DNA from 2 places in the Paenibacillus sp. GQ49 genome. Region 1 is predicted to be linked to the other one. Evidence: riboswitches for the same ligand, from Rfam matches in the RefSeq annotation. Region 1 holds a riboswitch; the other holds the start of a gene.
What was found. Region 1 has a riboswitch for glycine ahead of gcvT (glycine cleavage system aminomethyltransferase GcvT). Riboswitches for the same ligand answer to the same signal wherever they lie in the genome.
Positions count from the first base shown of each region.

Region 1 (16,386 bases):
ACATTCCAAGTTGGTAAATTCCCGTTCATGATGTTTGGTTTGCCAGCGGCCGCACTTGCGATGTACCATGAAGCAAGACCGGAACACAAAAAGTATGTAGCAGGTATCATGGGCTCTGCAGCATTGACTTCGTTCCTGACAGGGATCACGGAACCACTAGAATTCTCGTTCCTGTTTGTAGCACCAGTCCTGTTTGCAGTACACTGTATCTTTGCAGGTTTGTCTTTCATGACCATGCAAATTCTGGGTGTCAAGATCGGTATGACCTTCTCCGGTGGGTTCATTGACTTCCTGATCTTCGGGATTATTCCGAACCGTACACCTTGGTGGGACGTTATTATTGTCGGATTGATTCTTGCGGTGATCTATTACTTCGGTTTCCGGTTTATCATTCGCAAATTTAATCTCAAAACACCTGGACGAGAGGATGCAACGCCTGAAACCGAATCTGGCGGAGGCTCTGGTTCAACGGATGAGCTGCCCCATAACATTCTTGAAGCTTTCGGTGGCAAAGAGAATATCAAACATCTGGACGCTTGTATTACTCGTTTGCGGATTGAAGTTAATGAGAAATCCAATGTGAAAAAAGATCGTTTGAAACAATTGGGTGCATCTGGTGTACTTGAAGTGGGTAATAATGTTCAAGCCATCTTCGGTACACGTTCCGACACGATCAAATCTCAAATGCAGGATATTATTGCAGGACGAACACCAGCACCAACGCCAGCAGCTGCCAAACCAACTCCTGAAGAGGAGAAGGCACAAGGTGAGCAAGGCGAGCGCATCGTTGCTGAGGATATCGTCATGCCAGTCAACGGTGAATTGCTGGACATTACAAACGTACCTGATCCGGTCTTTGCTGAGAAAATGACAGGTGATGGATTCGCAATTTTGCCACATGATGGTACGATAACTTCTCCTGTGTATGGTAAAGTGTTTAATGTATTTCCAAGCAAACATGCCGTGGGCATCATGTCCGATGGTGGCAAGGAAGTGCTTGTTCATATAGGTGTTAATACGGTGAAGCTGAAAGGTCAAGGCTTTAACGTACTGGTACAGGAAGGTGATCTGGTATCGGCAGGTCAGCCGATTATGGAAGTGGATCTGGAGTATGTCAAAGCAAACGCTCCTTCGATCATTTCACCAGTTATTTTCACCAACCTGCCAGAGGGCTCCACAGTAACTCTGAAGAAGAGCGGAGTGCTGAAAGTTGGCGAACAGCCAATCATTGAGATAAAATAAGAAGTGTTACGACAATGGCAAGCAAGTGTAAATATATGCAATGCCTAAACCAAACTACTGAAAGTGAGATGATTGTAATGCAACAAACATTCAGAATTACAGACGAAGATGGTATCCACGCACGTCCGGCGACAGCCCTGGTAAATACAGCAAACAAATTCAAAGGTGCAGAATCCTTTGCAGAAGCTAACGGTAAAAAAGTAACTTTGAAATCCATTCTGGGTGTTCTTTCCCTCGGATTGGAACAAGGCGACACCATCAGCATCATCGTTGAAGGCGAAGGCGAAGCTGAAGCTCTTCAAGCTTTGACTGACGTTATGGTTAACGAAGGGTTGGGCGAAATTAATGCTTAATGTCTCCGGGATCGCGGCTTCGGCGGGTATTGCTATCGCCAAGGCGTTTATCTTGGAGCATCCTGACTACTCTGTAGAAAAACGCCAAATTAACGACGTTGACGCAGAGATCGCGAAACTCGACTCAGCTCTGGGTAAATCCCAGGCTGAGCTTGAGGCGATCAAAGAGCGCACTTTACAAGAGCTTGGCGAGAAAAAAGCAGAGATTTTTGCTTCGCATTTGCTCATTCTGAATGACCCGGAACTAATTGATCCGGTTAAAGCTAGAATTGCGGATGACATGATCAATGCAGAATTTGCTTTGAACGAAACAGCATCGCAATTTATCTCCATGTTTGAGAACATGAAGAGTGCTTACCTGCAGGGACGTGCTGCAGATATGCGTGACGTTACCAAACGTGTGCTAAATCACTTGCTTGGTATCGACTTCATGAGTCCGGCTGAGATCAATGAAGAAGTGATCGTGCTTGCGGAGGATCTAACACCTTCCGACACGGCTCAATTGAACCGCCAATTTGTTAAAGGTTTTGCAACCAACATTGGTGGACGTACTTCTCACTCGGCGATCATGGCGCGCTCACTTGAAATTCCAGCTGTTGTTGGAACCAAGGACATCTTGGCTCAAGCGAAACAAGGCGATATGATCATTGTTGACGGTCTGGATGGTCACGTACTGGTTAACCCTACTGATGAAGTTATTGCTGAATACCGTGCCAAACAGGAACAGTATGATGCACAACGTGCAGAGTGGAGAAAACTTCGTGATGAGCCAACGGTAACGGTAGATAACGTTCATGTTGAACTTGCAGCCAACATCGGTACACCAAATGATGTAACTGGTGTTCTGGAGAACGGTGGCGAGGCTGTAGGCCTGTACCGTACCGAGTTCTTGTACATGGGCAGAGACAAGCTCCCTTCCGAAGACATTCAGTATAATGCTTACAAAGCGGTACTGGAAAAAATGGAAGGTAAACCTGTTGTTGTTCGTACACTCGACATCGGTGGAGACAAAGAGCTTCCATACCTGGATCTGCCAAAAGAAATGAATCCATTCCTCGGCTTCCGCGCAGTTCGTCTGTGTCTGGACCGTCTGGATATCTTCCGTACACAATTGCGTGCATTGCTGCGTGCAAGCGTACATGGAAACCTGCGTGTCATGTTCCCGATGATCGCAACACTCGGTGAATTCCGTGAAGCAAAAGCTGTCTTGCTCGAAGAGAAAGAGAAGCTGGTTGCTGAAGGCATTGCTGTTTCTGACAGCATTCAACTCGGAATCATGGTCGAAATTCCTTCGACTGCAGTTCTGGCGGATCAGTTTGCCAAAGAAGTGGATTTCTTCAGTATCGGAACGAACGATCTGATTCAATACACAATGGCTGCTGACCGTATGAACGAAAGAGTAGCGTATCTGTACCAACCTTACAACCCAGCCATTTTGCGTTTGGTTAAAATGGTTATCGATGCAGCGCATCGTGAAGGCAAATGGGTTGGCATGTGTGGTGAGATGGCAGGAGACGAAACAGCAATTCCATTGTTGCTTGGTCTTGGATTGGATGAGTTCAGCATGAGCGCAACCTCCATTCTGCCAGCTCGTAGTCAGATCACCAAATTGTCCCGTGCGGATATGCAGGAACTGGCTGCTAAAGCTCTGGATATGCAAACGGCTGAACAAGTTGTTGAATTGGTTCAAAGCATTCAAGCGTAATTTTGCCGGGGTTTCCTCCGGATTTGAGGTTTTTTCTTTTTCCGATAATAAGCTGCATTGATGTAGCGATTTTGCCGATATCCGCGATTCATTGTGGATATCGGCTTTTTTTGTTGCGTAGATGTATAGGGAATAAAGGGGAGTACGAGGGAAAAGTCCTGTAATGTCTAGCCAAAAAAATGCTCTTACTGGTGTAGTTAACATCAGCAAGAGCATGGATAAGAAACTCACTTAGTTTTAACTGCAAGCGCAGTTCAGTACAGGTTTGCGGGCTGCGGTAGTCTCATCGAGTCGAGTAACCGGTGTGCCATAAGGTGCGTTCAGGACTAATTCAGGTGTCTCTTCCGCTTCTTTGGCAATCCGTATCATCGTATCAATGAACCCATCCAGCGTTTCTTTACTTTCGGTTTCTGTCGGCTCGATCATAATGCATTCTTCGACGTTGAGCGGGAAGTACACGGTTGGTGGATGATATCCAAAATCAAGCAATCGTTTGGCAACGTCAAGTGTGCGTACACCATATTGCTTCAACCCCCGACCAGACATGACAAATTCATGTTTGCATACACCCGGATACGGAATCTCGTAGTATGGTGCGAGGCGGGCCATCATATAGTTAGCATTGAGTACCGCACATTCAGATACACGGCGCAATCCTTCCGGTCCATAGGTACGAATGTAGGCATAGGCACGTACCAATATACCGAAGTTACCGTAGTAGGCTTTCACTCGGCCAATGGATTGATCGCCTTCACGATCGAATGCATACATACCGTCATCATTTTTAATTACCATGGGTTTAGGCAGGAACGGAATCAGACGACTCTTCACGCCGACTGGTCCGGCACCGGGTCCACCACCGCCATGAGGCGTACTCATGGTTTTGTGCAAGTTCAGATGCACCACATCAAAGCCCATATCACCCGGACGGGTAATACCCATAATGGCATTCGAGTTGGCTCCATCGTAGTACAACAAGCCACCAGCCTGATGTACGATGGATGCAATCTCCTGAATGTCTTTCTCGAACAAACCAAGTGTATTCGGGTTGGTCAGCATCAATGCTGCCGTATCGGAACCAACTGCTGCACGGAGTGCGTCCAGATCGACCAGTCCATCTGCGCGGGATGGAATCGTCACAGTTTCAAATCCTGCAACGGTTGCACTTGCCGGGTTGGTACCATGAGAAGAATCGGGTACGATGACTTTGGTACGTTGTTCACCACGACCTTCGTGGTAGGCACGAATCATCATGAGTCCAGTCCATTCTCCATGGGCACCAGCGGCTGGTTGCAAGGTCACAGCGTCCATACCTGTCAGACCTGCAAGGTCGTTTTGCAACGTATATAACAGTTCAAGTGCACCTTGAATGCTGGATTCATGCTGGTACGGATGGATTTTGGCGAAACCGTTATAACGGGCCACGTCCTCATTGATCTTCGGATTGTATTTCATTGTACAAGAGCCCAGTGGGTAGAATCCGTTATCTACGCCGAAGTTGCGGCGGGACAATGCGGTATAGTGTCGAATAACATCTACCTCAAACACTTCCGGCAGTGCTGCTGCTTCCGAACGGAGCATTTCCCGGGGAATCAACGTATCGGCAGCCTGACGAGGAACATCACATTCTGGCAAGGAATAAGCGACACGTCCAGGGCTGCTGAGTTCAAAAATCAATGATTGTTCTGGAGCAGGAGATAAGGTCTGTGCACTAAATGTTGTATCCGTCTCAGGTTGAACCGAAGTGGAGACAGAGGTACCTGTTACCGATTGTCCTTGTACCGATGTTGTCGTTGTCGTTTCCTGAGTCACAGCAATCCCTCCAATGCTCGTGCGAATTCGTCAATCTCTTCCTTAGTGCGCCGTTCGGTAACAGCAATCAGCATATGTCCGGAAAGCTCCGGATAATCACGTCCGAGTTCGTAACCACCAATAAAGCCCGCATCCAGCAGTTTCAACTGAAGACCATCCACATCGGTTCCTTCAGGAAGCTTAATTACAAACTCATTAAATGTTGGTGCATTAAAAGTAAGGCTAACTCCAGGAATCGCAGTTAATGTATTGAGGGTGTAATGACTCTTTTGCAGATTCAGATCCGCGACATCGATCATACCCTGTTTACCCATGATGGACATATACACAGATGCGCTGAGCGCAAGCAAAGCTTGGTTGGAACAGATGTTGGATGTCGCCTTTTCGCGGCGGATATGCTGTTCACGTGCTTGCAGTGTGAGTACAAAACCACGTTTGCCGTTGCGATCGGTTGTTTGGCCTACAATTCGGCCAGGAATTCGGCGCATATGAGGCTGGGATACGGCGAAATATCCGCATGTTGGGCCGCCGAGTGAAGCGGCGATGCCGAGGGGCTGCGCATCACCTACAACGATGTCGGCACCCAGCTTGCCTGGGGCTTCCAGCAGACCCAGCGATAGCGGGTTGGCACTTACAACGAGCAGGCCCTTGTGCGCATGCACGAGGTCGGCAGCCTGCTTCACATTTTCCACGGCACCAAAGAAGTTCGGACTCTGGATCATGACAGCAGCGGTATCGTCTGAGATGGCGGCTTGCAGAGCATCCCAGTCAGTTACTCCATCCTTATAACCAATCTCGACAATCTCCAGACTTAATCCGTGCGCATATGCCTGCAATACCTGACGGGCTTCCGGATGAACGGTACGGGATACGATAAGTTGTTTGCGACGTGTTGCTGCTGCGGCGAGATTACCGGCTTCCGCAAAAGCTGTTGCGCCGTCATACATGCTGGCATTGGCTACAGCCATACCGGTTAATTCACAGATGTAGGACTGAAACTCGAAAATGGCCTGTAGTTCACCTTGGCTGATCTCAGGCTGATAAGGTGTGTAGGCAGTGTAGAACTCGGAACGGGAAATGACATGATTGATGACGGAAGGAACATGATGATCGTATATACCTGCGCCGAGGAAGCTGGCGTGTGTTTCGAAATTGGCGTTGGCGCCGGCTTGTTTGGACATATGACGTGTCAGCGCATATTCATCAAGTTTGGAGGATACGGGCAGCTCGCCCTGATAACGAATCTCCTGCGGAATGTCCTGAAACAGATTCTCCAGCGTATCCACACCGATGGTTGCGAGCATGGCGCTCTGATCTTGCTCAGTCATGGGAATGTAGCGGTGCTTGCTCATGCTTGATCAGCTCCTTGAGTAGGTGTCTTCGACGTACGTGTCCGTTTATGAAAAGGGGTCTTCACGACCTCGGCTTTTAATTTCTTGCCGCGAATCTCAATCTCAAGCGGGGTTCCCAGCGCAGCGTATTTGCTGTCGATGAGGGCAAGCCCCAGATTACGCTTCAATGTAGGTGATTGTGTGCCTGTAGTAACTTCACCAATCTGTACGCCTTCGGCGTAAATCGGATAGTGGGGCCGGGGAATACCACGCTCCAGCACTTCGATGCCGACCAGTTTGCGGGCAGGCCCGTCAGTTTTTTGCTGTAACAAGGCTTCGTATCCGATAAAAGGTCCGGCATTCAGCTTCACAAACATGCCTACGCCAGCTTCGAGCGGAGAGATGGTTGCCGACAATTCCTGTCCATACAGGGGGAGCTTCGCTTCAAATCGTAGTGTATCCCGGGCACCAAGTCCGGTTGGTACGAGTCCGTGACCTTCACCCGCTTGCATTAACCCATTCCAGACCACAGCGGCCTGATCTGCAGGAATATATAGTTCAAAGCCATCTTCACCGGTATAACCGGTACGGGACAACAGTAATTTTACTCCACATACTTCAGCATCCTGCACAAAACGAAACGGTTCAATCGTGGATACATCCGTATCTGTAACTTTTCCGATAATATCTACAGCCAGTGGTCCTTGCAGGGCGAGTAGCGCCGTCTGCTCCGAATCGTTGGTCATGCTTACGCCGGGGATCAAGTGCTCTTGCAGCCACGCCCAATCCTTGTCGATGTTGGAGGCGTTAACCACGAGCATATAATGCTGATCTTCCAGCTTATACACGAGCAGATCATCCACCACACCGCCATCTGGATAACACATCAGGGTGTACTGTGCTTGACCGGGAACCAGCGTGGTCACATCATTGGTCGTCATTTGTTGCAAAAAAACTTCGGCCTGCTCACCCTGTACTGTGAATTCGCCCATATGGGATACATCAAACAGTCCAGCACGCTCGCGTACCGCTTCATGTTCTTTCTGGATTCCGCTAAATTGTACCGGAAGCTCCCAGCCTCCAAAATCAATGCACCGTACGCCTTCATATTGCTGATATAGTGGGAAGAGTGGTGTTCTAAGCAAATCGGACATCAAATCACCTCGTTATTGGCCGTCAGCCAGCCTGATATACAATCGTGGATCAATGAACCAGGGTATTTTTAAATTTTCAGCTAGATAATTTCATCACATAAGTATGGTAAGGCAGCTATGGCAGCGCCATTCTACATCCTGTTTTTCGTTTTTTTGGGAAAAAGGAAAAGGACAGGCCAAAGAATCGGCATGCCAAGTAGCACGCTGTATTCTAAGGCTCTGTCCCTTGTACCTGAGAGTTACCCCGCTGCGTTGTGCAGCAGGTTTCCCCTTGGGTGATCATAACGCCCGCACAGGGCGAATAGATGCTCTCCAGAGTTGCGTCCCGTAAAAGTCCTTTTGCCTGAGAGATTCACCCCCGCTTATCGGTGGTTTACTCCTTCGGCGTTACCTCATGTGCATCCCGAATCGGGTGTCACGGGTAATCTCTCCCTTTACATTCATCCGCGGGTATATCATGGTCCAATAAACACATTTACTCCTCTCATTAAAACGTGAATCCACTACCGATGTCAAGAACGATATCATAGATAATGATTTAAAACCGAATATTTAATCTATTTTAGGTATTATTGTTCGTGTATTTATAAAGAGTGCGCTTACTATTCTAATATTCACCAGTATATGAAGAAAGAGTGTAATCCGGTTACAGGATTTAGAGGTGTTCAGCAAATAAATTGTGAGGTATCTTGACATTTGATTCAAAAATATCATACGCTATGTTCTGGGAAAAAGGTTAAGGTCAAAGAACGCATGTACTCATTAATGAAAAGCGAGGCGGATATCGATGAGCGAATTGAAAAGTGATTTCCTGTACAGTGAAGAGCACGAATGGGTGCAAACCGTAGGGGAGGATACTGTACGTATTGGCATTACCGAGTTCGCGCAGCATCAGCTGGGTGACATTGTGTTTGTGGAATTGCCTGACCTTGAAACCAATGTAAAAGCAGAGGACAGCATTGGAACGATCGAATCGGTCAAAACGGTGTCGGACTTGTTTTCTCCAGTCACTGGTTCAATCATTGCGGTGAATGATTCGTTGCAGGACTCTCCTGAACTTGTGAACAGCTCTCCTTACGAGGAAGGCTGGATGATTGAGATCCGTGTTGAGGGAGATCTGACAGCAGCATTGTCTACATTGATGAATGCAGACGCGTATCGGAAACATACGGAAGAATAGTATCAACGAACTTGTACTTATTAACATATATTTTATAACCAAATGAAATGAGCTTCATATTGTTTCGACCTGTGTGAGCCTGATAGCTTGCACAGGTTTTTTGTGCTTTCCAACAATGGTTTTGAATGTGGATTGAAGCAGATTGTGGATGTAAATCAACTGATTGGACCAAGCTATAGGTTAGAAAATGATTCTGGAAATGATAAAAGTCATAGGCAAAAAAAGCCTTGTGTATCAATGGGTTCAGCCATTATGCATCGATTAAAACGATTACATAACCTAATGTTGTCATCATTGTTCATGACGAAAGTACGCTTTCATTTCATTGAACAGGAGAGCATTCTCGCTTAGGATTACAGCAGGGGAGAAATGATACCCCTTTCATAAATCATAATCACTTGATCCAAGGAGGATAATACAATGAGTAATTTGGACCAAACGTCCAATTCCAAAGGTGGGCTACGGGTAGGTGTGCAACGTTTTGGCCGATTCCTGAGTGGTATGGTCATGCCGAATATGGGAGCGTTCATCGCCTGGGGATTAATTACAGCCATGTTCATTCCAACAGGCTGGTTCCCTAACGAGACGCTTGCACAGCTAGTTGATCCGATGATCAAATATTTGCTGCCACTGTTAATTGGTTACACCGGGGGTACGATGGTGCATGGTCAGCGTGGTGGTGTCGTGGGTGCCATTATGACCATCGGGGTCATCGTGGGTAGTGATATCCCGATGTTCCTCGGTGCCATGATTGCCGGACCACTGGCAGCATGGATCATCAAAAAGTTCGATAAATCGATTGAAGGTAAAATTAGAGCCGGATTTGAAATGCTGGTTAACAACTTCTCAGCCGGTATTATTGGCGGGATCTTGGGGATTTTTGCTCTACTGGGCATCGGGCCTGCTGTAGAAGCGATTAGCAAAGTATTGTCTGCCGGGGTACAAGGCTTAATGAATCTGGGCTTGTTACCGCTGGTCAACCTAATCATTGAACCAGGTAAAGTATTGTTCCTGAACAATGCAATCAACCACGGGATTCTGACACCGATTGCAACAGATCAAGCGAGAGAATTAGGGCAATCCGTATTATACATGCTTGAATCGAACCCGGGTCCGGGACTTGGTATCTTGCTTGCTTACTGTTTCTTCGGACGCGGAATGGCCAAATCTTCTGCACCAGGTGCCGTTATCATTCATTTCTTCGGGGGAATTCATGAGATCTACTTCCCTTACATTTTGATGAGACCGATTCTGATTCTTGCCGCAATTGCGGGTGGCGTCGCAGGTACATTAACATTCATGCTCACCGGAGCAGGACTTGTTTCGGCACCATCACCGGGTAGTATTATCGCGTATTTCCTCTTAACACCAAAAGGTGGATACCTGCCGATGCTCGCAGGGGTGCTTGTAGCAGCAGTCGTATCCTTCCTGGTTGCAGCAGTGTTGCTGAAAACGGGTAAACAAAAAGACGAAGATCTGGAGTCCGCATCCAGTCGGATGAAAGACATGAAGAGTCAAGGAACCGTGCCAAACGCTGGTATTACGGCTAATCAACGTGAAGCAGCCGCAGATATGGCTTCTTCTACAGTGAAAACAGACGTGAAGAAAATTGTCTTCTCCTGTGATGCAGGCATGGGGTCAAGTGCCATGGGTGCTTCCATTCTACGCAAGAAGATGAAGGCAGAGGGGATTGACGTTACGGTGACCAATACGGCTATCAGTGATATCCCGTCGGATGCAGACGTGGTGATCACACAACAAGTATTGACCGATCGTGCCCGCTCCGTTGCACCGAATGCAGAACATATATCCATCGACAACTTCCTAAAAAGCCCGGAATACGATGCGCTCGTTGAACGTCTGAAGTAATTGCACGCATTTGTTTTCCCTGAGCCGGAGGCTGAGATATGAGTATTACCAAAAGACAACGTGAAATCGTGGAGTTCCTGCTAGAGCATCCACATGAAGTTACTGCCGGCGAAATCGCCGTTGAAGTAAAGGTCAGTACCCGAACGGTTCACCGGGAGCTGCAAATGATTGAACAATGGCTTGAACCTTTGGGCATGAGGCTGGAAAAAAAATCAGGAACCGGTATCCGAATCGATGCCGGTTCCGATGATCTGGCTGTATTACGCCAGCAACTAGAGGGTAAAGAATATGTAGAGTTTACGCCAGAAGAGCGTAAGCTCTTCATGCTTTGCATCCTGCTGGATGAACCGGAGCCTGTAAAGTTACTCGCCTTGGCTTCGGATCTGAAAGTGACCGTATCCACCGTAACCACGGATCTGGACGATCTGGAGTCACGGATTCGTCAGGCGGGACTAAAGCTGGTTCGCAGACGTGGATATGGCGTCAAGATTAACGGAAGTGAGACGATTCATCGCACAGCCATAGCTGCACTTGCTCTCGAATTTTTGGATGAGTCCGACCTATTCGGAAGACAGCCAGAACAAGGGGGCTCCGTCGTAAACCAAAAACTGTTGGATATGATTGGACACGGTGATGTGCTTACGGTCGAAAATGCGTTATGGCAACCAGACATCGAATGGCTGGAGAACATCCCGGAACGCCAATACATGAAGTTGCTGATTCAATTAGCCGTAGCGGTTGTACGTATTCGTAAAGGCTTTGGCATTGGCCGTATGTCTCCACAAGAGAACACGGGAGATGAAGTTGCAGAGCAAGATGAGATGAAGGTTCCACCTTATATGGCTTCCCGCTTGTGTGGTGTGTTATCCACCCAGCTGGGGCTGACATTCTCCCAAGATGAGCAAGCTTATTTTCACAGACTATTAGTTGAGACAGAGCAGCGAATTCACTCTTCGAGGCTGTTGCCAATAGACGACTTGATTTTACTGGACAGGGTACATTCACTGATTGATCAGATGCAGGCGAGAACGCATTACGCCTTTCATGAGGATCGTTTGCTTCGTGAAGGTCTGCTTGGTCATATGCAACCTGTCATGGAGCGAATTGAAGGGCAACAGATGATCCGTAATCCGCTACTGCAGCAGATTCGCAAGGATTATGATTCCCTCTTCGAAGAGGTCAAACAATCCGTGCATCAAGCTTGGCCAGGTACTGACGTTCCGGATGAGGAAATTGGTTTCCTGGTCATGCATTTTGGCGCTTCCATCGAGAGGTTACGTGCATTGAAACGGGAGATCAGGGCCATCATCGTGTGTACAAGCGGAATCGGATCAGCACGCATGCTTTCCAGCCGATTATCCAAGGAGATTCCCGAGATTCGGATCATGGACAGCGTGTCCTGGTATGAAGCTGCCCGGATACCTACAGATCAATATGATCTGGTGTTATCCACTGTTGATCTGCCGATGGATGAGCATCAGTATTACAAAGTGAGTCCACTGCTTACGGCGGAAGAGAGCGAACGTCTGCGTCATTTTATCCGAACAACAACATTACAACAACAGCATAATAACCCCCGTGAAATAGAGGTTCAGACGACAAGTCGTTACTCTGACCCGGATGGAATGGAAGCTATTTTAGTTGAGATCGTCCGAATTATTGGCAAGTTTCAGGTGTATCCGCTGGATAACCAAGATATCGGATTCTATAAAACGGTGTATGCGATGTGCAACGTCCTCCATGGATCTGGTGTGTTGAAGGAACCGGAGGAGGTGGCGAAACGATTGGAGGCACGTGAGGCAGTAGGGAGTCAGAAGATTCCCGGCACAAGACTTGCGTTGTTTCATACACGCAGTGAGGGAATTTACAGGCCGTCCATTAGTTTGTTTCAGCTCACGGAGCCACTTCTTCGTACGCCGGATGATCCGGCAGGAGTTACTCATGTTCTCTTGATGCTTGGTCCCCGAGAATTATCCAAGGAAAGCCTGGAGGTTCTCAGTGAGATCAGCGCCCTGTTATTACAGGAAGAAATGATTACATTGCTGGAAAAGGGAATCAGGGATGAACTCATTCATTACCTGTCCCAGGAACTCGTTGGATTTTATCGCAGTAAAACCGAAATTGGAGGTCAACCATTATGAGTATGTTAACAACAGATAAAGTCATCATGAATGCGACGGCTCAGGATAAATACGAAGCGATTCGCATGGCAGGACAGATTCTGAAGGATGCGGGACATATTACCGCTGATTACATTGAGAAGATGATTGAACGTGAAGAGATTGTCTCGACCTATGTAGGGAACGGCCTTGCGATCCCACACGGTACGAAGGAATCCAAAGCTTTCATTTTATCCACAGGTATCTCTGTTATTCAGTATCCACAAGGTGTTGATTTTGGCGAAGAAAAAGCCTATATGGTCATTGGTATCGCGGCTCAAGGCGGAGAACATATGGAGATCTTGACTAGCATCGCGGTAATCTGTGCTGAGGATGAGAATATGGAGGCCCTGCGTCTGGCGAAAACAGCCGAAGAAGTTATTGCTATTCTGGAAAGTGAAATGGAGCTATGAAGGCCCTACACTTTGGCGCAGGTAACATTGGACGCGGGTTTATCGGCTTGATTCTGTCCCGTGCGGGGTATGAGGTGGTCTTCTCAGACGTGAATCAGACCTTGGTAACAGCTCTCCAGCAACAGGGGCAGTATACGGTAGAACTGGCTAACGAGAGCAAGGATCAGGAGACTGTCACAGGTGTAAATGCAATCGATGGAACCCAGCTGGAGACTGTTGCCCAAACCGTGGTGGAAGCGGATCTGATTACAACCGCAGTGGGTGTAGGAGTACTAAAGCATATTGCACCAGGCATTGCGAAAGGACTTGAGAAAAGACTGAATTCAGGTCCTGCTCAAAACCCTCTTCACATTATTGCTTGTGAGAACGCAATTGGAGCCAGTACACAATTGAAAGAACATGTATATGCTTTGCTCAATGAAGACGTACGTTCCCTTGCTGATCAGTATATTTATTTTCCAGACTCGGCCGTAGACCGGATTGTACCTATTCAGCATCATGAAGATCCGTTGCATGTACAGGTGGAGCCTTTTTACGAGTGGGTGGTGGACCGTTCCCAGATGGCTCCTGCATTCAAACCGGTTGAGGGGATCGTATATGTCGATGATCTGGAGCCGTATATCGAACGTAAACTGTTCACGGTTAATACAGGACACTGCGTTGCTGCGTACATCGGTAATGTGCACGGGTATGACACGATTCAGAAGGCTATTGCTGATGAACAGGTGAAATCCATTGTATACGGCGCTTTGCAGGAAACTGGAAAAGTTCTGGTGAAGCGTTTTGCATTCAACCCGGAAGAACATGAGCAGTATATTGTCAAAATATTGGGACGGTTTGTCAACCCGTATCTTACCGATGAGGTTACTCGTGTTGGTCGTTCCCCGCTGCGTAAGTTGTCTCCGAATGATCGTCTGGTTCGCCCGGCCCTTCAGGCATATGCGGATGGAAGCGAAACGACCTATCTGGCTATGGGCATGGCAGCAGCCTGCAAGTTCGATGTCTCCGATGATCCGGAAGCAGTTGAACTACAGGACATGATCCGCGAGAAGGGGATTACAGCTGCGCTCCACCATTATACGTCCATGGATGAGCATCATCCGGTGCTTGAACAGGCTGTTGCCCAGTATAACCAAATGTAAGAGCAATGGCTGTAAGCTAATAGTATAGATGAGACATAATGAAGAAGAGCCATACAGTTGTTAACTGTGTGGCTCTTCTTTTGGTTGGCTTTTATCGGCATAGTCATCCAAACAGCGTTGACATATGCACGATTTTCGGCGCTGATCTGCCGGAATGCGGTCAAATACACCTTCGAGGAAAGTAGCCCGGTTACACCAACATTCCGAATGAGGATGTCCTGCGGCATAGGAACAGCGATTAGCTTCCCCGCATAACGGGCAGACAAGAACATCGATATGGATGTGCTCTTGATCGTCTTGTTCTGCAGACATTCGGTTCTTCCCTCCCTGTACAATAGCTACGAGTTGAAGTTGAACATACTGGTCCCAGTATAACAGAAATACGCCGGTGATTATGGATTTCACTCTGTATATATGACTTCCAGTTCACCACATCTGTTTCTCCCATCGGTTATTCTTCAGGCGGTAATTCGATCTGTAGGCCTTCCACATGTTTGCGTCCCATCAATTTACGTTTCTTTCGATTTTCCTTTGTTTCTAACACAATGTCCAAGTCATAATCATCACCTGGATAAAGCTCATTGGCAGATATATGCAGGGTCAGGCGTTTCTTATGGATTTTGACTTTGCGTCCCCGCAGCATGACCCCGATATTTCCACGGCTATCCTCCACATCACAGACGATGCCGGACTGATTGAGATAGGCCGCATACACCCGATCTCCTTTGCGAAAAGTTTTGGCAGGAGTAGGAGAATCCGACTCTCTGGTTGTTGTCTTTTTGTGGAGACCGATTGAATCCTTTGACTGCTTCGACTGGTTCTTCCTAGATAACTCTGCTGGGTTGACTGATTCTACAACGGAACGATCAGGCGCCAGGACCGGAGTTTCCAAAGGAGATGACGTGAACCCTAATGTACGATCTCTCGAAATACTTTGATCTGACAGGGACTTGGATCGCTCGATAATTCGCTGTGGCATGCCCAGCTTTAATGCGATGGAATAGGCGTAACTTTCACCAGCTTCTCCGATACGCAATCGATACAGCGGCTGGAGAGAAACGGTGTCAAATTCCATACGGGCATTTTCGAATCCTGGCGTGGCAGCTGCAAAATGTTTGATTTCACCAAAATGTGTTGTCGCGACAACGGTTGCTCCGCGGCTGTGAAGTTCCTCCAGCATGGCGATGGACAGTCCGACACCTTCACCGGGATCTGTGCCGGAAGCCATCTCATCAATGAGCACCAGAGTCGACGTATTGGCCTGTTCCAGTATGCCAATCATATTGCGAATATGTGCAGAGAATGTACTGAGCGCTTGTTCCATACTCTGTCCGTCACCAATATCAACCGCTACCTCGTTATAAACGGCCATCTCGCCACCTTCCTCGACCGGAATAAGCAAACCGGATTGCATCATCAGGGTTAACAAACCAAGTGTTTTGAGTGCGACCGTTTTACCACCGGTATTCGGGCCAGTAATAATGAGCGACGAGTATGTTCTGCCGATTGCAAAATCAAGGGGAACCATGGAAGAACCCATGAACGGATGACGTGCACGTTGAAGGCTGATGTGGCCGTGTGTATTGACTCGAACGGTACGCCCATCCATGGTGGCCGCATATTTGGCTTTGGCAAACAGGAAGTCCAGCACACCTACCGTTTCGGTATTTAGGGAGATTTCACGGTTGTACGATTCGGCCAGGGAGGTTAAATCACCTAGAATTCTCATCTCCTCTCGGGACTCCTCGGCTTGTAGAGCAGCCAATTCCATCTGCAGACTTACTAATTCAACGGGTTCAATATACACGGTTTGCCCGCTCCCCGATTCATCCAGCACACTGCCCTTCACCTGTTTGCGAAACTCTTTCTTAATGGGCAGAACCGTTCTTCCTCCGCGTTGGCTGATGACATGCTCCTGCATGATGGAGCGATGTTTGCTTACCAGAGAATCAAGCTTTCGTTTCATGCGCTCCTCATTCACCGTTATTTTTTTACGAATTCGAATCAGTTCCTTACTCGCCTGATC
Region 1 covers NZ_JCAXEL010000020.1:87,485-103,870, forward strand. The annotation lists gene ptsG (glucose-specific PTS transporter subunit IIBC) at 1-1,242, shown strand, start outside; gene AC6CIF_RS25885 (HPr family phosphocarrier protein) at 1,320-1,595, shown strand; gene ptsP (phosphoenolpyruvate--protein phosphotransferase) at 1,588-3,300, shown strand; gene gcvPB (aminomethyl-transferring glycine dehydrogenase subunit GcvPB) at 3,538-4,977, opposite strand; gene gcvPA (aminomethyl-transferring glycine dehydrogenase subunit GcvPA) at 5,109-6,464, opposite strand; gene gcvT (glycine cleavage system aminomethyltransferase GcvT) at 6,461-7,597, opposite strand; glycine riboswitch at 7,815-7,915, opposite strand; glycine riboswitch at 7,919-8,041, opposite strand; gene gcvH (glycine cleavage system protein GcvH) at 8,385-8,777, shown strand; gene AC6CIF_RS25915 (PTS mannitol transporter subunit IIBC) at 9,198-10,646, shown strand; gene AC6CIF_RS25920 (BglG family transcription antiterminator) at 10,685-12,787, shown strand; gene AC6CIF_RS25925 (PTS mannitol transporter subunit IIA) at 12,784-13,218, shown strand; gene AC6CIF_RS25930 (mannitol-1-phosphate 5-dehydrogenase) at 13,215-14,360, shown strand; gene AC6CIF_RS25935 (cysteine-rich CWC family protein) at 14,421-14,672, opposite strand; gene AC6CIF_RS25940 (endonuclease MutS2) at 14,812-16,386, opposite strand, start outside.

Region 2 (16,386 bases), on a different contig from region 1:
AAGCCAAAGTAAAAGAATTGGTTGACCATCAAGTAGCAGTAGTAGCTATGGCACCAGTTAGTAACAAAGATGCAGGTGTAGAAGATTTGACGAAGCAACAATTGATCGACATTTTCTCCGGTAAAGTAACGAACTGGAAAGACGTTGGCGGCGCGGATAAAGCAATTGTTATTGTAAACCGTCCGAGCAGTTCCGGTACTCGTGCAACTTTTGAGAAGTATGCATTGGGTGCAAAAATGGGTGATATCCAAGGTTCGATTCAAGAAGATTCTTCTGGTAACGTAAAAAAATTGGTATCTGAAACGCCAGGTGCTATTGGTTACCTTGCCTTGTCTTACTTGGATGACAGCTTGCAAGTGTTGAAATACGAAGGTGTAGAAGCAACAGTTGAGAACGTAGAAGCAGGAACTTATCCAGTGTGGGCTTACGAGCACATGTACACAAAAGGTAAGCCAGATGCAGCAACACAAGCATTCCTGGACTACATCTTGAGTGACGAAATTCAACAAAATGACGTGACAGAACTTGGATACATTCCAATGTCAGGTATGAAAGTAAAACGCGATGCAGCAGGTAATGTGGTTGAGTAATCTTTGAACTTGCGCATACAGCGAAAGAGGCGGACTTAGGTCCCGCCTCTTTACGCGGTTTGCTCTAAAATAATCCCATATTTTGCATTAATTCTACTATAGAAGGATGGTTGTTATGGAACAGACCGAAGGGGGAACGGTAATGAATAACAAGTTGAAACCGCGCCGGCCCTTAAAAGAGAAACATTATTGGGAAGAGTGGACGGGACGGATCTATACGTCGATTTGTGTCGTTTTCCTGATCGTTGTCATGTTTTCCATTGTTTATTTTGTAGCGTCCAAGGGACTATCCACATTTTTCCAAAATGGAATAAGCATCAGTGAATTCCTTGGTGGAAAAACGTGGAATCCGACCGGAGAACCCGCGTTCTACGGGGCATTACCGTTCATCACAGGTTCTTTCATTACAACCTTGCTTGCAGCATTGATCGCAAGTCCGCTTGGCCTGTGTGCAGCGCTCTTCATGACAGAGATTGTTCCGGGTAAAGGCAAAAAGATCTTGCAGCCTGCGATTGAGCTCTTGTCCGGAATTCCATCCGTTGTATACGGATTTATCGGTCTGAGTGTCATCGTACCTTTGCTGCGCAGTATCTTTGGTGGAACAGGCGTCGGGATTGCAGCCGGATGTCTTGTTCTCGCGGTAATGATTCTTCCTACGGTAACAAGTATTATGGCAGATGCATTGTCCGCGTTGCCAAAAGGATTGCGTGAATCCTCCTACGCACTGGGTGCCACTCGCTGGCAAACCATCTACCGTGTCATTATCCCAACGACTTTGCCAGCTTTGTTGACAGGTGTCGTTTTGGGTATGGCCCGTGCATTTGGTGAGGCTCTTGCTGTGCAGATGGTTATCGGTAATGCTCCGCATGTTCCAACATCCTTGCTCGAATCGGCTTCAACATTAACAAGTGTAATTACACTCAGCATGGGTAACACCACGATGGGTTCTGTTCATAACAATGCACTGTGGAGTATGGCGCTTGTCCTGTTGGTGATGACCTTTGTCTTCGTCATTCTGGTTCGCCTGCTTGAAAGGAGAAACCGGGTATGAAAATGAAGGCAAAGACGGTAGATAAAATTGCAACATCCGTTATTGTTGTACTGGCCCTGTTCATTGTTATTCTATTGCTCGGTCTGCTTGGCTTCATCATGTATAGAGGCATTGGGCATATTAGCTGGAACTTCCTGACAAGCGCACCACAGTTGCTTAAGGGTGGCGGCGGGATTGGTCCACAGCTCTTCAACTCCGTATTCTTGCTTGTCCTGACCTTGATTGTTACCATTCCACTCGGATGGGGTGGCGGGATTTACATGGCGGAATACGCCAAGCCAGGCAAGATTACCAGCTTCATTCGTCTGGTCGTTGAAGTATTGTCATCATTCCCGTCCATCGTTATCGGTTTGTTTGGTCTCTTGCTGTTAGTAAATCAATTTGGTCTTGGTTTCTCCCTGATCTCGGGTGCCTTGGCTCTGGCGATCTTTAACTTGCCACTGATGGTACGGACAACGGAGCAGGCCTTCCGGGCCGTTCCGAAGGAACAGAAGGAAGCAGGTCTGGCGCTTGGACTGTCCAAGTGGAAGATTATCACTTCGATTCTGTTGCCTGTGGCATTGCCAAGCTTGATTACGGGTACGATCCTGGCATCGGGCCGGATCTTCGGTGAAGCAGCCGCGCTGATGTTCACCGCAGGTATGAGTAGTCCACCATTGGACTTTACAGATTGGAATCCGACGAGTCCAAGATCACCGCTTAATCCTTTCCGTCCGGCAGAGACACTAGCTGTCCATATCTGGAAAGTGAATAGTGAAGGTATTGGGCCAGATTCCAAAGAAGTGGCAGCAGGGGCATCCGCCGTGCTTGTCATTCTCGTGCTGGCGTTCAATCTAAGTGCACGCTGGATCGGTCGGGTTGTATTCCGCCGTATGACAGCTTCGAAATAAGGAGGAACCAACATGGCCATACCTTTTGGTACGGAACAGTTAAGCATATATTATGGACATTTTCAGGCGGTCAAGCAGATTAGCCTGACGTTTCCTGAAGCAAGCGTAACGGCTCTTATTGGGCCGTCTGGTTGCGGTAAATCCACGTTCCTCCGGTCACTCAACCGGATGAATGACGAGATTGCCGGTTCCCGTACAGAGGGACATATCTGGATGGACGGGAACGATCTGAATGAGCCTGGAACCGATGTAATCAAGCTTCGCCAGAAGATTGGCATGGTGTGGCAGAAGCCAAATCCTTTTCATAAGTCCATCTACAACAATATCGCGTTTGGCCCCCGCTACCGCGGTACGAAGAGTAAGAAGGCACTGGATGAAATTGTGGAAAAAAGCTTGCGCCGTGCTGCGCTCTGGGACGAAGTGAAAGACAGACTGCATGAGTCAGCTCTGTCTCTCTCTGGCGGACAACAGCAGCGCCTGTGTATCGCTCGCGCTTTGTCTGTTGAACCACAGATTCTGTTGCTCGATGAGCCAGCATCTGCACTTGACCCGGTATCTACGGGTAAAGTTGAAGAGTTGATTACCGAGCTCAAGAAGGAGCTACGGATCGTTATTGTTACCCATAACATGCAGCAGGCGGCACGAATCTCGGATTACACAGCTTATTTCTATCTGGGAAGCATGATTGAGCACGGGGATACGGAGCATATTTTCACGAACCCGGACAATCGTCTGACGCAAGAATACATTATGGGTCGTTTCGGTTAATTGGATCATGGAGTGTAACATAGAGTAATAGACAGAGAGATTAAGAAATAATAGAGACAAAAGAAAGCACAATGCCTGGACGGTTGTTCGGGGGTTGTGCTTTTTTAATTTATTTTGGAAGAATTTGCTGTATGTAAAGCAATCATGCTACGATATTTAGTAATAAGAGAACGTTTACATTACTTTGAAGGAGATGTTGATAATTACTACGGATCAGATGTCTTACGACCATATGGCAGCTCAGATTATACAGAACTACACTATTGAAAAACCTGTCGTTTCATATATTCGTCATAATGAGAATCTGACATATCATGTCGTTGATGAAGCAAGCGGGCAGAAGTATCTGCTACGTATCCATCAAGCCGCATATGCAAGTATGACAGGCATTCAGCATACGCTTCCTGCGCTGGAGGCAGAGATGAACCTGCTTCATGAGTTAAACGCAACGACAGCATTGCGCGTTCAGCATCCGGTACGAAATGCATCGGGTGAATGGGTAACGGTATGGACAAGTGAAGCGGGTAAAGAAATCTGCTGTACAGTACTGGAGTGGATTGAGGGAAGGGACATCCAGCAGGGAGAACGCCTGACAACAGAGCAGATCTATGATCTTGGGGCACAACTGCAGATGCTTCATCAATATGGGCGTAAGCAGAATCAGACAGATCGAACAAAGGTGCGGCCGGCATATGGCAATGCCCACGAGAACTTGGTCATGCTAGGGCAGTTAGAGGAAGGCGTCCGACTGGGGATTTTTACAACGGAAGACTTCGATCTGCTTCGTGAGACGTTTGAGAACATTAATGAACAGTTAGAAACATACCCGCAGCACGCAGGGACATGGGGGATCATTCATGGGGATATTACTCGCAACAATCTGCTGATAACGGATCAGGGGATGTCCATGATTGATTTTTGTCTACACGGTTATGGTTATTATCTTTTTGATGCCGGAGGGGCAGCACTTATGTTCAATCGGGAGGAACGTGACATATTCTTATCTGGATACACAAAACAGATCGCACCACTGACGGATCGTGATATCCGATTAATGGAAGGATTCATGTTGATCTTTACACTGGGTTATTATGCCTTTCAGATGGCGAATGAGTCGAGACACGAATGGATGAAAGATCGCATGCCGAAGCTGTGCAGCAAGTATTGTAAACCCTATGTACAGAACGAGAGCATCTTCTATGAGTTATGAGGTGTTTCCTTTTCTAGGAGCTATAACTTAGGATTAAGATTGTGAATATTACCTGGGCGTCCTGAACAATCGGGGTGCTCTTTTTGCATGCATTAGATAACGATCGTAATGGACATTTATGAAGAAAGTATAAACTCTGAGGAGAGTCAACTTTTCTTAGCTACAATATAGTCATGGGAGGATGAAGCAGCGATGAGAGACAGCGAGAATATATTGCTGGTGGAGGATGATCCGGAGATTGCCCGTATTTTGAGAGATCATCTACGTCATGAGGGTTATGGGGTAACTTGGGCATCAAGCGGTTTGGAGAGCTGGGAAGACTTTAGGGAGGGAACCTATCAATTAGTCTTGTTGGATCTGATGCTGCCGGAAATGGATGGGTTCACGGTATGCAAAAACATTAGACTGATCAGCGATGTTCCGCTGCTCATGATGAGTGCTCGAATCGAGGAAGAGAGCAAAGTCAGGGGGCTTGGGCTGGGAGCTGACGATTATATTACGAAGCCCTTCAGTCTAACGGAACTTACAGCTCGCATTAAATCTCATCTGAATAGGTACCGCAGATATCAGGGCGTAGAGCAGGATTCGACAGATCGGCAGTATAACGATGGGTTATCGATTGATTATTTGAATCAGCGCGCACAGGTTCATGGAGAACATGTGGCACTAACCAACAAGGAATGGGCTTTGCTCATACTGCTTGCTTCTCATCCAGGCCGGGTGTTTACCAAGGCGGAGCTGTATGAACATGTCTGGAGTCAGCCAGAGGCGGGGAACTCGAGTACAGTCACAGTTCATGTGAAGAGCCTTCGGGCCAAGCTTGGTGACGAGCCCCATCATCCACGCTGGATTCAGACGGTATGGGGCAGTGGTTACCGGTTTGTGGGGGAGCCTGAGGAATGAAGTTGAAGTACTGGTTAATGCTTGCCTTCCTCATTGTAATGCTGCTGCCTGTCGTCGCTGGGTGGGCGCTGTACTCCCTGTATAACTATTACAATGATCAGCGTGCCGTAACGGAATATGTAGAGTTGTCCGGACAATTGGCTCCTATTGAACTGGCTTTATCTGACCCGGGACTGTACCAGCTGCACTCGCCTGATGCTTTCGCTGCACTCGCCGAATTGGAGAATGGTCGGGTGAACTTTGATCTGTATTTACCAACAGGGATTCGGGTGTACACATCAGGGGGGAGTACATGGTCTGCTGGAGCTTACACCGTTGGGGGGGCGGAGCTGTATCGTAATTTGTACAACTTACAGATTCGTCATCGTACATTCTCGTTGAAGAAACCTGTATGGGAAAAAGGCGAATTGGTGGGTATTTACGAAATCGTCATGCTGCGTGGAGATTGGCTGGAAGGCATATCCTTGCGGACTACCTGGGTCATGAGTCTCGCTGCTACTTTCTTTATCCTGTTATACGGAACAGTGCTGTGGCTGCTATCCCGAAAGCTCTTTCGGCCGATGAAATATCTCATAGAACGAATGGATGCTTTTGCACGGGGAGAGGCTGCTACGGATGTGGTACCTGTTCGTCATGATGAAATGGGCATCTTGCTCCAACAGTTTGATGCAATGCAAGACAAGATCAGACATACTCAGGCCGATGTGGAGAGGGAGCAAAAAGAAAAAGAGCTCATGATCGCCTCGTTATCCCATGATCTGAAAACACCGTTGATGTCCATTAGTGCCTATACGGAAGTACTTAACGGTGATCGTCAACTGAAACGACTTGAAAGGCAGGAATATCAGGATGTGCTGCTCGGAAATGTGGAGCGGATGAAACAGATGATTAGTGAACTTGAGATGTATACGGCGCTGGGTTCCAGTGAATCGGAGATGGCCATGGTTAAGGTGGAAGGTGAAGAGTTTTTTGATATGCTGCTTGGGAGCTATGAGGGACTTGCAGAGCGTGGTCAGATTGACGTGAAGATGGATGTCCGCACAGATCAACTGTACCGAGTTCATCCCGAACAACTGATGCGCCTGACAGATAATCTGATAAATAATGCACTACGCCACACAAGGACGAACGGTGTAATGGGACTAGGGGTTATTGCTTCAGATTGGGAGCTTCCTGAATGGATTATTCCTTCGCTTGGAGCTGAATTGGATAACTACAGGGCGGGAGCAACATTGATTATAGTACAAAATGAAGGTCCTGCTATTCCTGAGGAACAGCTCATTCGTATCTTCGAACCCTATGTTCAACACCAGAATCAGGAGGAGAAGACGTATGCAGGTGGTTCGGGATTGGGATTGAGTATAGCCAAACGGGTTGCAATAAAGCACGGAGGGGATATGCGCATGTGGTCATACGAAGGATATGGAACGCTGGCAGCATGCCGATTGCCTGAACATGGAGAATGTAAACGCAGAGAGGGTGGATAAGATGATGAAAAAAGGATGGATGATGCTGGGTACTGCTATGTTGGCAGGCGCCTTGCTTGGAGGTTGCGCGGAGAAGGATATGCTGGCTATGTCAGGAGATGAGATGATTGAGAAGGTTGTCTCAGCAGAAACAGAACCCGCCTCGTATTATGCGGAAGGTGTGATGAAGATATGGGCGGATGACAAGCTGACTAACACGATGCAAATTAAGGAATGGGTAGATGGTGAAACCGGACGAAAGCGCACGGAAACATCAGAGAATGGCAATGTCAGTTACGCAGTTAATGATGGAAAGAAGATCATCATATATGAAAAAGAAACAGGGGCAGCATATTCCATGGATGCATCATCCGTGTCACAACAACCTAATCAAACCCAGAAGCAAATATTGCTCGATCAACTAGAGCGGTTACGTACTACGCATGATGTGAATATGATAGGACAGGAGAAACTTCATGGACAGGACGTCATTCATATTGAATTGACACCAAAAGAAGAAGGCGCATTCTCCATATCTTCAGAGTATTGGGTAGATCCCAAAACGTGGATGATTGTCAAAGTAAACAGCGCGTATGGGGATGGAAAATCAGAAATGGTCTATGATCCGATTCAGTATGACCCTGAATTCACAAAGGATACTTTCGTAATTGACATCCCTGAGGAGGTCGATGTGAAGGACTTGACCGATATGATGCAGAATTCCGAAGTGACCCTAGAGGAAGCGGAAAAAGCGTTGGAACAGCCGTTCCTACAGGACATGAGTGGAGAATTCGAACTATCACGGATCGAAATGTCTACATTGCGCGGTGAGCTGAGCAGAGATGAAGTAACCTTGTATTATGTAAGTAACGACAAGGTAGAAGTCAGCCTGACGGTATTCAAGATGCCGGAAGAAAATGTGGACGATACACTAATACCGGATGAAGCCGAGATTAAGGTTCGTAACACCGAGGGTTCATATATGAAGAGCATTCGGAACATATCATGGAGTGAGAATGGCTTGCGGTACTCCATCATGGGTGAGAACGAAGGATGGACGAAAGAGAAGCTTCAAGCTTGGATAAATGAATTGAAGCTGCCTAATCATTCCTAATGATTTGATAAAGATGGTAATTATACGTCACTTTTATTGACATATAATGTGTAGCATATTAATCTGTAAGTATATGTACCAGATATGATCCAATTGAACAGAAGACACACGTTCGATGTGAGTTGAACGAGGAAGTGAATATAAGCGGATGATAACGAGCGGGAGAGACCTGGGTTAGCCGAGCAAAATGGCTAGTTTTCAGGCACCGAAGGAGCAAGCCGCTGCGCACCCGGCGCAGTGGTTAATCTCTCAGGTAAATGTACCATCGTTGGACGCAACTCTGGAGAGTGCGCGAACTGCGCCACCCAAGGGGTATATGATCAGTCAGCCCGGTGAACTTGTCTGTAATCGCAGGCAGTGCACCCTTGTCGTGAGACACTGTTGATCGTGAAACTCTCAGGTATCGAGGACAGAGAGAGGGCCTAAGGCCTTCTTCTGTCCTTTTTTGATGTCATCATACCCTAAATAAGGGCATTGTGGATGGAACTCCTGGATCGAAATGACGAATACATTTTACCAAGATGAATCATGATTAAATGGAGGGTTACAAGTGCGATTTAAAGATGTTTTCTCAATTATTGGTCCGTCGATGACGGGGCCTTCAAGTTCACATACAGCTGGTGCAGCAAGGTTAGGAAGAATTGCTCGTCAGTGGCTGGGATGTACGCCAGATCGTGCACGGCTGACGTTATACGGTTCATTCGCTGATACGTATCAGGGGCACGGAACAGATCTGGCACTGATCGGCGGTCTGCTGGATTATGTCACAGACGATCCGCGTATCCCGGATGCAGAACAATACGCAGAGGAAGCGGGCATGGAGGTTGAGTTCTATACAAGTGGCTTGCCTGCTCCTCATCCAAATACAGTCAAAATTGAGTTATGGCATGGAGAACGTGCCTGCTCCTTAATCGGTGCATCCATTGGTGGTGGAAGCGTATCGGTGCATTCGATGAATGATTTTCGTGTTCAGATTAGTGGTGAGTTTCCAACACTCGTTCTGCGACATGCGGACAAAGCAGGGGTGCTTGCATCCGTAACGTCCACGATCAGTTCATCCGGGGTTAACATCGGGTATATGCAGGTGGACCGGAAAGCCCGTGATGGCGAAGCACTTACCGCAATGGAAATGGATGGTGTGCCTAATCCTGATATGCTCAAGCGTCTAAGGGAGCTGGACCATGTGCTGGACATTCGTGTTATCGATTTGAAGAGAGGAGTTGATTCGGATGCGGTTTAAACATTTGCACGAACTGAATACGATCTGTACAGCGGAATCCAAAACCATTGCTCAGCTGATGATCGAGGAGCAGGTTCAGGAGACCAATACACCGGAAGCGGATGTTGTGAAGCAGATGTCTGAATATTATCAGGTGATGAAGGAAGCGGTACGCAAAGGGTTAACGGAAGATACGACATCACGCAGTGGATTAACAGGTGGAGACGGCAAAAAAATGGCCGAGTACATTCGCAAGGGTGAGACTTGTTCAGGAGATGCTTCCGCACTTGCCATGGCGTATGCCCTGTGTGTATCTGAAGTGAATGCCTCCATGGGTCGGATCGTGGCAACACCAACAGCCGGTTCCTGCGGCATCATCCCCGGTGTGTTTATTAGCACACAGGAGCGATTTGGCTGGACGGACGAACATTTGGTGAACGGGTTGTTCTGTGCGGGAGCGATTGGTTATGTTATTGCCAACAATTCATTTATCTCCGGGGCCGAAGGTGGCTGCCAGGCGGAAGTGGGTTCCGCGATCGGCATGGCTGCGGGTGCCATGGTTGAACTGCGTGGAGGTACACCGGAACAGGTCGTTCATGCCGTTGGTTTGGCGTTAAAAAATACACTGGGCCTTATCTGCGATCCGGTCGCAGGCCTTGTTGAAATCCCGTGCATCGTCCGTAATGGACTGGGTGCAGTTACGGCGCTGGCTGCGGCTGACATGGCCCTGGCCGGAGTGCGTAGTGCCATTCCGTCAGACGAAGTCATCGATGTCATGCTGGAGGTAGGCAGTGCGATGCCGAGCCGCCATCGGGAGACAGCCCAAGGCGGGTTGGCCCAGACGCCAACAGGCCGCAAAATGATGCAAAAGCTGGCTAAACCAAAGGCAAAGCGTGCAGAGCCTGAGCAGGAGTCGAAGCCAGTGGATTCTGACACAACTACAAGTGGGGCGGACAATGCTCAAGTGGACAAGGATACTCAGGTTTAAGCTGAACCGCACCGATATATAAATCAGTGACATTATGGTGTATAACGGCGAATACAAAATTACAAAACAAGCGTCCGCGAACCCGAATCCGGGTTATGCAGGACGCTTGTTTTATGCTGCCAGATGAAGCGAAGATAAGCTACTTAGATGTGACTTCAGATGAATGTGTATTATGACTCTAGTTCTGACTCACAGCCGTACTCAGTACGGCATATCCATACGCGGGCAGTTCAATGGCGAGTACGCCATCTTCCTTGGCGGTACGATGGTTTCCGCCGAATAACTCGGTCCACTCCTCGTCACCAGCCTCCAGCTCGACAATAGCCGTCTCTTCTGATCGATTGAACAGAACCAGAATGCGTTCCTCCTCATTTTGTCGCTCCAATACCAGTTGGCTGCCATCGGGACGAGCCTGCAGGAAACGAACGGTGCCTTCTGCACGCAAGGCAGGATGAGCATGACGCAGGGAGATCAGTTTCTGATAAAAGTCGAACAGTTCTCGGTCCTGCTTCGCTTCATCCCATTCCATGCATTTACGGCAGCCTGGATCATGTTCGCCGTCCATGCCAATCTCGTCTCCGTAATAGATGCACGGAGCGCCCATATAACTGAACTGGAATAACGCAGCCAGCTTCATCTTGCGCTGGTCGCCTTCACACAGCGTGAGCAGCCGCGGGGTATCGTGGCTGTCCAGCAAGTTGAACGCTACCTCGCTGGCTTGAAGCGGATAACGGGACAACTGTCGTCCGATGGAGTTCGCGAACTGTTCGGCGTGCATTGTATTTTTCACAAAGAAAGCATTCACGGCATCGGTAAACGGATAGTTCATGGACGCATCGAACTGGTCGCCTTGCAGCCAGGAGGAGGACTCGTTCCATACTTCGCCCAAAATGTAGGCATCCGGGTTAGCGGCTTTGACTACACGGCGGAAATCGCGCCAGAATGCATCGTCCACTTCGTCTGCCACATCCAGCCGCCATCCGTCCGCGCCCACTTCCTTGATCCAGTACTCAGCAACCTCCAGCAGATAGGCCTTAACTTCGGCATTCTCCGTATTCAGCTTTGGCATGTGCGCTTCGAATCCGAAGGTCTCATACGTTGGAATGCCATCCTTCACGTCCAGCGGGTATTCATGTACATGGAACCAGTCCTTGTATTTGGATTGTTCTCCGTTCTTCTGTACATCCACAAACGGCGCAAATGTCTTCCCGGAATGGTTGAACACAGCGTCCAGAAGTACGCGAATTCCGCGTGCATGGCACAGTTCGACCAGTCGTTTCACGGTATCTGCGTCACCAAAGTGCCGGTCTACCCGCAGGTAGTCTTCGGTATCGTATTTGTGATTGGTGGTGGCTTCAAAGATGGGTGTGAAGTAGATCGCATTAATGCCAAGATCGCTGATGTAATCCAGATGGTCGATCACGCCCTGAAGGTCACCGCCGAAGAAATTGAAAGGTGTTGGCTCGCCACCCCACGGCTCTACCTTTTCCGGACTAATATCCGGGTTGCCGTTGGCGAATCGTTCGGGAAAAATCTGATAGAACACCGCATCCTTAACCCATGCAGGGGGTGTGAATACAGCTCCGGCATGAATATAAGGGAACTGGAACATACGACCCGGATCGTCCGGTTCTTCTTCCTGGAAGCCCGTCTCGGTCATCCAGATCTGTTCGTCTCCGTTTTTGAGCAGAAAAGAGTATTTCAGTCGGTGGTAGGGAGGTTTCACCTCACCCTCGTAATAATCGAACATAGAGTCAGAGGTGAACTTTGTTAAGGGAACCAGCGCTTTGGTTGCATCCCACGCATATTTATCCCCGGTCAGGGCATGTACCTCGGTCAGATCATTCTTTTTGGCACGCAGGCGCAGATGGATTGTATCTTGGTCATAGGCATAGGCCCAGTTTCGTTTCGGTTGATGATAGATGGCTTCCAGCAGCATAATGAATTTCCTCCCGTCATGTGTAGATGTGATATGTACTTGGCAGACTTGATTAATATGACATTCCCCTCGTTAATGAATACGCTATAATTAGAATGTGTGGTAACGTAAAGGACTTCAACATTGTTTCAACAAGACATGAATCCATATGTTATATACAGCTTTTATCATGATAATGCTCAGATATATCATTAACCCAATGGGGGCAGAAAGGAAACGAATATTCGGATGAAAACCAAACTGTTATATATTGAAGATGATACGGAAATTGCGACTTGGGTCAGAGCCGATCTGGAGGAGCGCGGTTATGAGGTGGTATGGCTCGGCAGTGGTGAAGGTGCAGCGGAGGCTGCTGTTGGTTGTTCACTCATTATTCTGGATGTCATGCTGCCCGGGCTGGATGGATTTACGGTGGGCCAGCGACTGAAAAAAGAACATCCCGCCGTGCCCATTGTCATGCTCTCGGCCAGAACGTCCATTGACGACAAGTTGCATGGTCTCGATTTTGCTGATGACTATGTGACCAAACCATTTCACCCCGATGAACTGGCTGCCCGGATTGAAGTGCAACTGCGGAAGGCGGGAACTGCGGTCTCATCGGATACAGCCCTGAAGCTGGATCATCTCTCCATCTATGAGAAGGACAACCGGATCGTTAATGAGGAGACGGGAAATGAGATTATTTTATCGGGAAAACAGTTCCACATCTTCGCCTACCTGCTACGACATATGGGCATGATTCGCACGAAAGAGCAGATCTATGAAGCCGTCTGGAACGAGCCCTATCTGGATGGGGACAAAACTTTAATGGTACATATTCGGCATCTGCGCGAAAAGCTGGAGCTTGATCCGGCCAATCCGGTAGTTATTCAGACGGTCCGCGGTGTGGGATATCGTGTGAAGAAGCCATGATCCGGTTGTTCAGGGAACGGAAGATCATGAAGGGAGAACGAAGCATGGATCAAAAGCAATCTGGGCGGCGCAAGCTTCGCTTTGGGCGGTCCTTGATGTCCAGATACATCATCCTGATCTTGGCGGCTGTATTATTTGTCCCCGTCATTCTTCCGATCATGTCCATCATATATGTTGTCGTAGTGAATAACACGAATACGAATCAAGCTGCACCTTATGGTGACGTTACCCGGATCAGTAACCTCTGGTCGCTTGAAGCGGAGAACCTGGATGGTGCTTCGGATGAAGAGATTAAGGCCCGGTTGGAGCAATTACATGGCTCGTATCCCAAATCTTCCATGTATCGTGTGAATGCGAGCGGTGAGACCCTCTTTATTCTCGGTAGTGAAGATGTAACGCTTCTGAAATCCACGTCGCCGGATGGCAGGCCAGACACGACATTGAGATGGTCACTGGATTCTGGGCAGACGGCAGAGACCCGAATTCCAGCCTTATGGAATGTGAGCAATACGGTGCAATTCATGAAAGAAGCTTCCTTTCGCGATCCGCTGACCGTAGTTGCATATATTGGCGGAGCTGAGCAGGACAAAGGACAGGGATTCATGATCATTGAAGTGCCGCGGTCACTTCTGCAAATGAATCAGAGTAACGGGCTGCTGGAACTTTTGTATCTCGGCATTGTAATGATCATCATCTTTCTGAGCTTCATCATGATGTCGATTCTCTTCTTCGCACGCATTCGCAAACGACTTATTCGTTTGCAGACGGCCATGATGACCACAGGCAAGGAGGGTATCCCGCTTCCGGTAGATATCCGCCGGTCAGACGAGATCGGTCAACTGGAAGAATCCTTCAATCAGATGGTGCATCAACTGTCCGACAGCCGTCACCGTGAACGCGAGGAGGAACAATTGCGCAAACGTCTCATTGCGGGGCTTTCCCACGATCTGCGTACCCCGCTAACGGTGATTCGTGGACATATGCATGCTTTGCACAAGGAAGAGCTGAGCGAGCAAGGTGACCTTTCATTACATCGCATGGAAGCGAAGATGGAGGACCTCGGTGGGCTGATTGACAACATGTTATCCTACAATTTGCTCACGAGTGGGAAATATACGTTGAAGCTGGAAGAGAAAGATATACTGCGGATTGTCAGGGAAACGGCGGCGGCCTGGTACCCGGTCTGGGAGAAAGAGCAATTTGATATTGATATTGATCTCCCGGAGGAACCGCTGATCTGGCATATGGATGAACAGGGCATGCGCCGTATTATTGATAATTTGTTCCAAAACGTGATCCGTCATGCTGCCAGCGGGAAGTATATTGGCATATCAACCCAGGAGATTCAGGGTGAGACGGCTATTGTTATTCAGGATCGGGGTCCGGGAATGCAGCAGGAGTCCGACACAAAAGGCACAGGTCTGGGCTTATCCATTGTAGACCTGTTGATTCGTGAGATGGGTCTGCGCAAGCGGGTAGACAGTTCCGATACGGGTGTCCAGACATATATCTACAGTGGTAAGGGAAACAGGGAAACAACCAACCGCTGAAATAGCTTTTTTAAACTAAACTTAAACTGGAGACTACTTTGGCTTTAACCTTGGAAGGTTACGATAGTTCTGAGGTGATCATACAGTGAGTGAAAATATTATTCAAACGGCTAATCTATGGAAAACATACCGGGACCGTGCAGCGGTCCGTGAACTTGATCTGCATATTAAAAAGGGAGATATCTACGGCTTCCTCGGTCCCAACGGTGCCGGTAAAACAACAACGATTCGCATGCTTCTCGGCTTGATTAAACCAACCAAAGGTGTGATCCGTGTCTTTGACAAGGATATCCGCAAGGATCGCATGGATATTTTGCGCCGTGTGGGCTCTTTGGTCGAATACCCGTCCTATTACGGACATCTGAACGCAGTAGAGAATCTGGAAACTTTGCGCCGCATCATCAATGTACCCAAATCAAGAATTGCTGAAGTGCTGTCCATTGTAGATCTGACCAAGGATGCCAAACGTTCAGTGAAGGGGTATTCCCTTGGGATGAAGCAACGTCTGGGTATTGCCAGCGCTTTGCTGGGTGAACCGGAGCTGCTGATTCTGGACGAACCAACGAACGGGCTTGATCCTGCCGGTATTCAGGAGATTCGGGAACTGATCAAACGCATGCCTCTGGAACATGGCATTACCGTTCTGGTTTCCAGCCACTTGCTGAGTGAAGTTGAACAGATGGCAAGTCGTGTTGGTATCATCCGTGAAGGCAAGATGGTGCTTCAGGATACTATCGCAAGTCTGCATAGTCAGACGGGCAGCTCTATCCGGTTAACGGTTTCCGAGCCGGAAGAGGCTATGAAGCTGGCGAGAGAACAGGGACAATTTGGTCAGCAACAAGGTTCTGCGTTAACGTTCCCTTATATGGATAACAGTTCAGTGGCACTGCTTGTGCGCCGATTAATTGAGCAGGATCATGATGTGTATCGTGTAGAGGAACAGCGTCAGTCGCTGGAAGATCTGTTCATGCGGGTCATTGGCGAGGGGGCTTCCATATGACCGGGCGTGCATTATCGTCAGACTGGCTCAAGATTCGGGGGAAAGGGATCTGGTTTCTTGTTTTTCTGGCCCCTCTTGGATTGACAGCGATGCAGGCGCTTAATTTTGGCTTACGGCTGGACTATCTGAAAGAGCAGTATGCAGATAACCTGTGGGGCGGATTGCTCGGCAATGTGGTTGTCTTTGTGCCCTTGTCTCTGATGCTGGGAGCAACCATTCTCAGCTCCATGATCGCCAATGTTGAACATGAACAGGGATCGTGGAAACAGTTGCTCGCGATGCCGATTCCCAGACCGGCCGTGTATTTAGCCAAGTTCCTGCTTGCTTGTGTGCTGCTGGTGATCTCCTGCCTGCTGTTAACCGCAGGCATTGTGGGTCTGGGTCTGATCCTCGGATTCCATGCCAGCGAAATACCTTGGACACATGCGATCAAGCTGGGGCTATTGCCTTTGGCTGGTGCACTTCCGGTGTTGTCACTGGAGTTGTGGCTCACCATGGTTAACAAGAATCAGGCGCTTCCCGTCACCTTGGGCATCGTTCTCGCGATAACGGGTATGTTCTCACTCAGTATCTCACCGATCTTTCCGCTCGCATGGGCACAGATGGCCTGGAATGGGCCTAATCCATACCTGTATGCAGGCATGGGGGCAGGTCTGGGGTTATTAATCCTGTTGCTGGGTATGATGCATTTTAGCCGGAAGGATGTGGCCTGATATGAGCTTTGCAACAACGTACTTCCGAATCTTGTCCGCTGAACGATTGAAAATGAGCAAGTCCCCCATATGG
Region 2 covers NZ_JCAXEL010000012.1:39,117-55,502, reverse strand. The annotation lists gene AC6CIF_RS20000 (phosphate ABC transporter substrate-binding protein PstS family protein) at 1-590, shown strand, start outside; gene pstC (phosphate ABC transporter permease subunit PstC) at 706-1,641, shown strand; gene pstA (phosphate ABC transporter permease PstA) at 1,644-2,531, shown strand; gene pstB (phosphate ABC transporter ATP-binding protein PstB) at 2,544-3,299, shown strand; gene AC6CIF_RS19980 (phosphotransferase enzyme family protein) at 3,496-4,509, shown strand; gene AC6CIF_RS19975 (response regulator transcription factor) at 4,702-5,412, shown strand; gene AC6CIF_RS19970 (sensor histidine kinase) at 5,409-6,899, shown strand; gene AC6CIF_RS19965 (LolA family protein) at 6,901-7,992, shown strand; glycine riboswitch at 8,142-8,266, shown strand; glycine riboswitch at 8,271-8,407, shown strand; gene sdaAB (L-serine ammonia-lyase, iron-sulfur-dependent subunit beta) at 8,543-9,232, shown strand; gene sdaAA (L-serine ammonia-lyase, iron-sulfur-dependent, subunit alpha) at 9,222-10,199, shown strand; gene AC6CIF_RS19950 (alpha-glycosidase) at 10,378-12,138, opposite strand; gene AC6CIF_RS19945 (response regulator transcription factor) at 12,367-13,050, shown strand; gene AC6CIF_RS19940 (HAMP domain-containing sensor histidine kinase) at 13,095-14,600, shown strand; gene AC6CIF_RS19935 (ABC transporter ATP-binding protein) at 14,686-15,600, shown strand; gene AC6CIF_RS19930 (ABC transporter permease) at 15,597-16,313, shown strand; gene AC6CIF_RS19925 (ABC transporter permease) at 16,315-16,386, shown strand, end outside.
Region 2: it holds a riboswitch for glycine, as region 1 does, so the genes downstream of both, sdaAB (L-serine ammonia-lyase, iron-sulfur-dependent subunit beta) here and gcvT (glycine cleavage system aminomethyltransferase GcvT) in region 1, are expected to answer to the same signal.